DNA from 3 places in the Bradyrhizobium sp. USDA 3311 genome. Region 1 is predicted to be linked to each of the others. Evidence: predicted binding sites of a transcription regulator. Region 1 holds the regulator's gene; each other region holds the start of a gene.
What was found. Region 1 encodes PhoB, which activates phosphate uptake and scavenging genes when phosphate is short. Its sites were predicted from a motif close to TGTCATNNANCTGTCAT; they were not measured.

Region 1 (2,259 bases):
CTCGACCCGATCTCGACCGCCAAGGTCGAGGAGCTGATCCAGGAATTGTCCGAGAACTACACGATCGCGATCGTCACCCACAACATGCAGCAGGCGGCGCGCGTCTCCGACAAGACCGCGTTCATGTATCTCGGCGAGCTGATCGAGTTCGACGACACCAGCAAGATCTTCACGTCGCCGAGCGACCGGCGCACGCAGGATTACATCACCGGCCGGTTCGGCTGAGGAGACGGGACATGGGTTCTGAACATACCGCAAAGGCCTTCGACACCGACCTCCAGGAGCTCACCCGGCTCGTCGCCGAGATGGGCGGGATCGCCGAGCGCATGATCGTCGATTCCGTCGACGCGCTGATCCGCCGAGACGTCGCGCTCGGCCAGCGCGTCGTCGCCACCGACACCGAGCTCGACGCGCTGCAGAAGCGCATCGAGGAGCGCGCCGTGCTCACCATCGCCCGCCGCCAGCCGATGGCGGTCGATCTGCGCGAGATCGTCGGCGCCATGCGCGTTGCGACCGATCTCGAGCGCATCGGCGACCTCGCCAAGAACATGGGCAAGCGCGTCGCGGCGCTGGAGACGGATTTTCATCCGCTCAAGCTGTTCCGCGGCCTCGAGCACATGACCGACCTCGTGCAGCAGCAGGTCAAGTCGGTGCTGGACGCCTATGCCGCGCATGATCTGCCGGCGGCGATGGCGGTGTGGAAGGGCGACGAGGAAGTCGACGCCATCTGCACCTCGCTGTTCCGCGAGCTCCTCACCTACATGATGGAGGATCCGCGCAACATCTCGTTCTGCATCCATCTGATGTTCTGCGCCAAGAACATCGAGCGGATCGGCGACCACGCCACCAACATCGCCGAGACCGTGTTCTACATGATCGAGGGCCAGGCGATCACCGACAAGCGGCCGAAGGGCGACATGACGACCTTCGCCACGACGGTCCCGAATACCTGAAGACTTAAGGAGCGACGACACCATGGGCGCACGCATTATGGTGGTTGAGGACGAGGAAGCTCTCACCGAGCTTCTCCGCTACAACCTCGAAGGCGACGGCTATGATGTGGAGACGGTGATGCGCGGCGACGACGCCGACACCCGCCTCAAGGAACACATCCCCGATCTGATCGTACTCGACTGGATGCTGCCGGGACTGTCAGGCATCGAGCTGTGCCGCCGGCTGCGGACCCGGCCCGAGACCAAGCAGCTCCCGATCATCATGCTCACCGCGCGCGGCGAGGAGAGCGAGCGGGTGCGGGGTCTTGCGACCGGCGCCGACGACTACATCGTCAAGCCGTTCTCGGTGCCGGAGCTCCTGGCGCGCGTGAGGGGCCTGCTGCGGCGCGCAAGCCCGGAGCGGCTCGCAACGGTGCTGGCCTATGGCGACATCGAGCTCGATCGCGACAAGCGCCGCGTCGCGCGCTCGGGCCGGCCGATCGACCTCGGCCCGACCGAATATCGCCTCTTGGAGTTCTTCCTGGAGCATCCCGGCCGCGTGTTCTCGCGCGAGCAGCTGCTCGACAGCGTCTGGGGCCGCGACATCTACATCGACGAGCGCACCGTCGACGTCCACATCGGCCGCCTGCGCAAGCTGCTCAATCTCGGCCGCGAGCAGGATCCCATCCGCACCGTCCGCGGAGCCGGCTACGCGCTGGATGATCGCTTTGCGAAGGCGGAGCAGACGTAGGGTTTGCAGGCGTTGGTTTAGCGGGCTACAGCCACACTCTCAGTGTCGTCCCGGACAAGCGTAAGCGCAGATCCGGGACCCATAATCACAGGGCGTGGTTGTCGCGCGAAGAAGGTAACTCCGAGTCCCCGTAGCCACATCTTGCGGTGGTTATGGGTCCCGGATCTGCGCGCGCTTCAGGCGCGCTTGTCCGGGACGACATCGAGTTTGTTGGGCCGTCAACGCGTGACGGCCGTCACTCGATTTCAGAACAAACTCACCGCGAGGGCTTCGCCGGTGCGCGCCGGCGATCCGCGGCGGGCTGATATGCCACGCGCGAGTGCTGCGCGCAGTAGGGCAGGCCCGACAGCGCCCTGCCGCCGCAGAAGAAGAAATCCGGGCTCGAGGGATCGCCGACCGGCCAGTGGCAGGTCGCCTCGTTCAGCTCCAGCAGCGACAGCCGCTGGCTCATCGGCACCACGTTGTCGTAGGTGACCGGTTCGGCCTCCACCTCGACCTCGAAGGCCTGCGCCAGCGCGGTGTTGCCGCGCGCAATGGGGCGGCTCACCCGCATCATGTGCTGCGCGGGGCGCGCCT
Region 2 (2,259 bases), 400 kb from region 1:
CGCGGCCACCGGCTCGCCCGAAAGCGGCCCGATGCGGATCGGCGTGCCGCTGGTCGACATCACGACCGGCCTCTATGCAGCGATCGGCATCCTGATGGCGCTGTCGGAGCGGCAGCGCTCGGGCAAGGGCCAGTTCCTGGAGACCACGCTGTACGAGACCGGCCTTGCCATCATGCATCCGCACACCGCGAACTATTTCATGCATGGCAAGCCGCCGGGCCTCACCGGCAACGAGCATCCGAATCTCGTGCCTTACGCGATCTTCCCGACCAGGACCGACAACATCTTCATCGGCGTCGGCAATGACGGCACCTTCCGCAAGCTCGCCAAGGAGATCGGCAAGCCCGAGCTCGGCACCGATCCGCGCTTTGCACGCAACAAAGACCGCATCGCCAATCGCGAGGCGCTGCGCGCCGAGCTTGCCGCGGTGTTCAGCCAGCATGAGGCCGAGCCGCTCTGCAATCGCCTGCTCGCGGCGGGCCTGCCCGCGGGCCCGGTGCAGAAGATCGACCAGGCGTTGACGAACCCGCACACGATCTACCGCGGCGATATTATCGAGAAGGACTGGTACAAGGGCGTCGCCTCGCCGATCCGGCTCGATCGCAGCAAGCCGAGCCTGCGCCGGCTGCCGCCGAAATTCAGCCAGCACTCGGCGGAGGTGCTGGGCGAGTTCGGATATTCCAAGGCCGAGATCGACGCGATGGTCGAGAAGGGCACGGTCTGCGGCCCCGAGCGCAAGCGCTAGGGCAACGATGCTGCGCTCCCTCTCCCGCCTGCGGGAGAGGGTTGGGGAGAGGGTGTCTCCGCAATGGGACAATCCCCCAGAGGAGAGAGCCCTCACCCGCGCCTTCGGCGCGACCTCTCCCGCAAGCGGGAGAGGTTTTGGAGCCCGCGGCCTGATCGTCGACCTCACACGAGCAATGCCGCACTGCGGCGCGACCCACGCGTGTGCAGCGCGAACGGACGAGGCTGTCCGCGTCGCATTCGCCTATTTGACGGCTTCCCTTTTCCAACGCTTGCCGCTTTCGTTTCGGCCGCTTACACAGTCATGTGAACGTCATATGGCGCTGCTAGCGCAAGCGCTTCTTTATTGACGGCCAAGGGAGGTTTTCTTGATGGCACTTCGACACTTTGGGGCGGCTGCCGCATTTGCAATCACGGTCGGCATGTCGGCCTCGCCGGCCCTGGCCGTGACCGAAATCCAGTGGTGGCACGCGATGACCGGCGCCAACAACGACGTCATCGTCAAGCTTGCCACCGACTTCAACGCGTCGCAGAGCGACTACAAGGTCATCCCGACCTACAAGGGCAACTATCCCGACACGATGAACGCGGGCATCGCCGCGTTCCGTGCCGGCAACGCGCCGCACATCATGCAGGTGTTCGAAGTCGGCACCGCGACCATGATGGCCGCGACCGGCGCCGTGAAGCCCGTCTACAAGCTGATGGCCGACGCCGGCGAGAAGTTCGATCCCAAGATCTATCTGCCCGCCATCACCGGCTACTACTCCACGTCGAAGGGCGAGATGCTGTCGTTCCCCTTCAACTCGTCCTCGACCGTGATGTGGGTCAACCTCGACGAGTTCAAGAAGGTCAACGCCGAGATCCCGAAGACCTGGCCCGAAGTGTTCGAGGTCGCCAAGAAGCTGCACGACAACGGTCATCCGACCTGCGGCTTCTCCGGCTCATGGATCACCTGGGTCAACCTCGAGCAGCTCTCCGCCTGGCACAACGTGCCGCTCTCGACCAAGGCGAACGGCCTCGACGGCTTCGACACCAAGCTCGAGTTCAACGGCCCGCTCCAGGTCAAGCATCTCGAGAAGCTGGTCGAACTTCAGAAGGACAAGACCTACGACTACGCCGGCCGCACCAACACCGGCGAAGGCCGCTTCACCTCGGGTGAGTGCGCGATCTACCTGACGTCGTCGGCCTTCTTCGGCAACGTCAAGGCACAGGCCAAGTTCAACTTCAACGCCGTGCCGATGCCCTATTATCCCGACGTCAAGGGCGCGCCGCAGAACTCGATCATCGGCGGCGCTTCGCTCTGGGTCATGGGCGGCAAGTCGGCCGAGGAATACAAGGGCGTCGCAAAATTCCTGACGTTCCTCTCCGACACCGATCGCCAAGTCTACATCCACAAGGCCTCCGGCTATCTGCCGATCACCAAGGCGGCCTATGAGAAGGCCAAGGCCGAGGGCTTCTACAAGGACCAGCCCTATCTCGAGACCCCGCTGCTCGAGCTGACCAACAAGGAGCCGA
Region 3 (2,259 bases), 180 kb from region 1:
AGGCGATGGGCTATTGCCATTGCGGCTCCTGCCGGTCCTGGTCCGGCGGGCCGGTGAACGCCTTCAGCCTGTGGAAGCCCGACGCGGTGCGCATCACCGAGGGCGCGCAGCACGTCGAGACCTTCGCCAAGACGCCGCTCAGCCAGCGCAAATATTGCAGGAAGTGCGGCGGCCATCTCATGACCAATCACCCGCCGCTCGGTCTGACCGACGTCTTCACCGCCACCATCCCCACCCTGGCGTTCACGCCCGGCGTCCACGTCAACTACGCCGAGACGGTGCTGCCGATGCGCGACGGCCTGCCCAAGCTGAAGGATTTCCCCGCCGAGTTCGGCGGCAGCGGCGAGATGATGCAGGAGTAGCAGGCGCTGCTCTTCCTCCTCCTCTTGCGGGGGGAAGAGCGGGCTGCATCTCAGCCGTTCTCCACCAGAAACTCCACCCGCTCGGCGGCAAAGCGCGAATGCTTCGTCACCAGCGGCTTGCCGTCGAGACCGTGGTCGGTGGCATCGACCACGAGGATCGGCCGTCCCAGCGGCAGATCGAGCCGTGCAGCGTCGGTCGCATCGACGATGCCGGCGGTGATCCGGGTCGCGCCGCGGCGATAGTCGCGGACGCCGAAGTGTTCGAGCAGTTTCGTCATCGAGCGCGTTGCGGCAAACACGCTGCCCGCACCCGGAAACAACTCCGCCGACAGCCACGTCGTGGAGACGCAGATCGGGGTGCGGTCGGCTAGGCGTATCGCCTCGATCCGCACCAGCGGGGCGCCGACCTTCAGGCCCAGCTCGCGCGCCAGCTCGCGCGTCGCGACGTCGTCGGACGCCTCGATCAACTGCCCGCGCGGCTCACGGCCGCCGGCACCGACGATCTCCGAGAAGCGCGTGCGCGAGCGCAGCGGATAGGCGATGCGCTGCGCCTCGACATAGGTGCCGCTGCCACGTTCGGCGCGCACCAGGCCGCGCTCGGCAAGGGCTGCCAGCGCCCGCCGCACGGTGTGGCGATTCACGCGATAGGTCTCGGCGATCTCCATCTCGCCCGGCAGCTTGTCGCCGGCGGCGAAGCGGCCGTCGGCGATGCCGCGCTCGATGCCGTCGGCAACGAGGCGCCATAGCGCGACGCCCGTGGAGGCGGTGTCCTGCATGCTCATATCGCCGGTCAGCCTAGCCCGAAAATCACACGCTTGTCACGAAACAGTCATGGCGCTTCCGTATGAAGTTGTCTACTATCATAGACAACTTGAGTTCGGCAAGTTCGGTGGATCGGGTGACGCAGCACAACAATCAGCAAGCCCAGCGCAAGGCCGCGATGGCCGTGCTGGCGCACGCGGAGGCGGGCGAGATCGCCGCTCGCCTCCGCGCTTTCGCCCTCCCGGCCCATCAGGATCTGCGCGCGCCGGAAAACGGCCTCGTCATGCTGCGCGGCCGGGTCGGCGGCGACGGCGCCCCGTTCAACCTCGGCGAAGCCACGGTGTCGCGTGCCGCCGTGCGGCTCGCGAGCGGCGAGGTCGGCTTCGGCTACACGCTCGGACGCGACGGTGAGAAGGCGCGGCTGATCGCGCTGTGCGATGCGCTGGTGCAGTCGCGGGATTTTTCCGCATCGGTCGAGCGGGACGTTATCGCACCGTTGCGCGAGCAGCTTACGATCCGGCGCAAGCAGGCGGCGGCCGAGACCGCCGCGACGAAGGTTGATTTCTACACCATGGTGCGCGGTGAGGGGTGAGATCATGACCACGATTGCGGAACTGCCGCCGGGGTTCGCCGACAAGGTGCTGTCGGCGCAATCGACCTTTCGCTCGGTCATGGACGCGATGGCGCGGCCGGGTTCGGTCCAGCGCATCGTGCCGATGGCGGGCACACCCGGGCCGATGATGCGCGGCGCCGCCGCGATCGCGCTGACGCTGTTCGATCACGACACGCCGCTCTGGCTCGATGCGCGGATGTCGGAAAGCTCGGAAGTCGTGAAATGGCTCAAGTTCCACACCGGCGCGCCGGTGATTCAGGACTCCTCGATCGCGAGCTTTGCCCTGATCAGCGATGGCGCCTTGCTTCCGGCGCTCGAGCGCTTCGCGCTTGGCACCAGCGAATACCCGGACCGGTCGACCACGTTGATCCTCCAGGTCGATAGCCTTGACGCGGGGCGGGGCTTCGAGCTGCGCGGCCCCGGCATCGATGGCGTCGCGACGCTCCGGGCCTCGATCAAGCCCGCCGACTTGTTCGAGCGGCTGCGCGTCAACGAGGCGCTGTTTCCGCGCGGCATCGACGT

Region 2: the regulator PhoB is predicted to act here: its motif matches at 1,045-1,061, upstream of ugpB (sn-glycerol-3-phosphate ABC transporter substrate-binding protein UgpB).
Region 3: the regulator PhoB is predicted to act here: its motif matches at 1,179-1,195, upstream of phnF (phosphonate metabolism transcriptional regulator PhnF).

Annotation. Positions count from the first base shown of each region.
Region 1 covers NZ_JBSSFI010000001.1:970,888-973,146, reverse strand. Annotated here, with positions in the region: gene pstB (phosphate ABC transporter ATP-binding protein PstB) at 1-225, shown strand, start outside; gene phoU (phosphate signaling complex protein PhoU) at 237-953, shown strand; gene phoB (phosphate regulon transcriptional regulator PhoB) at 976-1,683, shown strand; gene ACVWW6_RS04740 (GcrA family cell cycle regulator) at 1,940-2,259, opposite strand, start outside.
Region 2 covers NZ_JBSSFI010000001.1:1,366,530-1,368,788, forward strand. Annotated here, with positions in the region: gene ACVWW6_RS06480 (CaiB/BaiF CoA transferase family protein) at 1-745, shown strand, start outside; gene ugpB (sn-glycerol-3-phosphate ABC transporter substrate-binding protein UgpB) at 1,116-2,259, shown strand, end outside.
Region 3 covers NZ_JBSSFI010000001.1:788,260-790,518, reverse strand. Annotated here, with positions in the region: gene ACVWW6_RS03880 (GFA family protein) at 1-362, shown strand, start outside; gene phnF (phosphonate metabolism transcriptional regulator PhnF) at 413-1,144, opposite strand; gene phnG (phosphonate C-P lyase system protein PhnG) at 1,252-1,716, shown strand; gene phnH (phosphonate C-P lyase system protein PhnH) at 1,721-2,259, shown strand, end outside.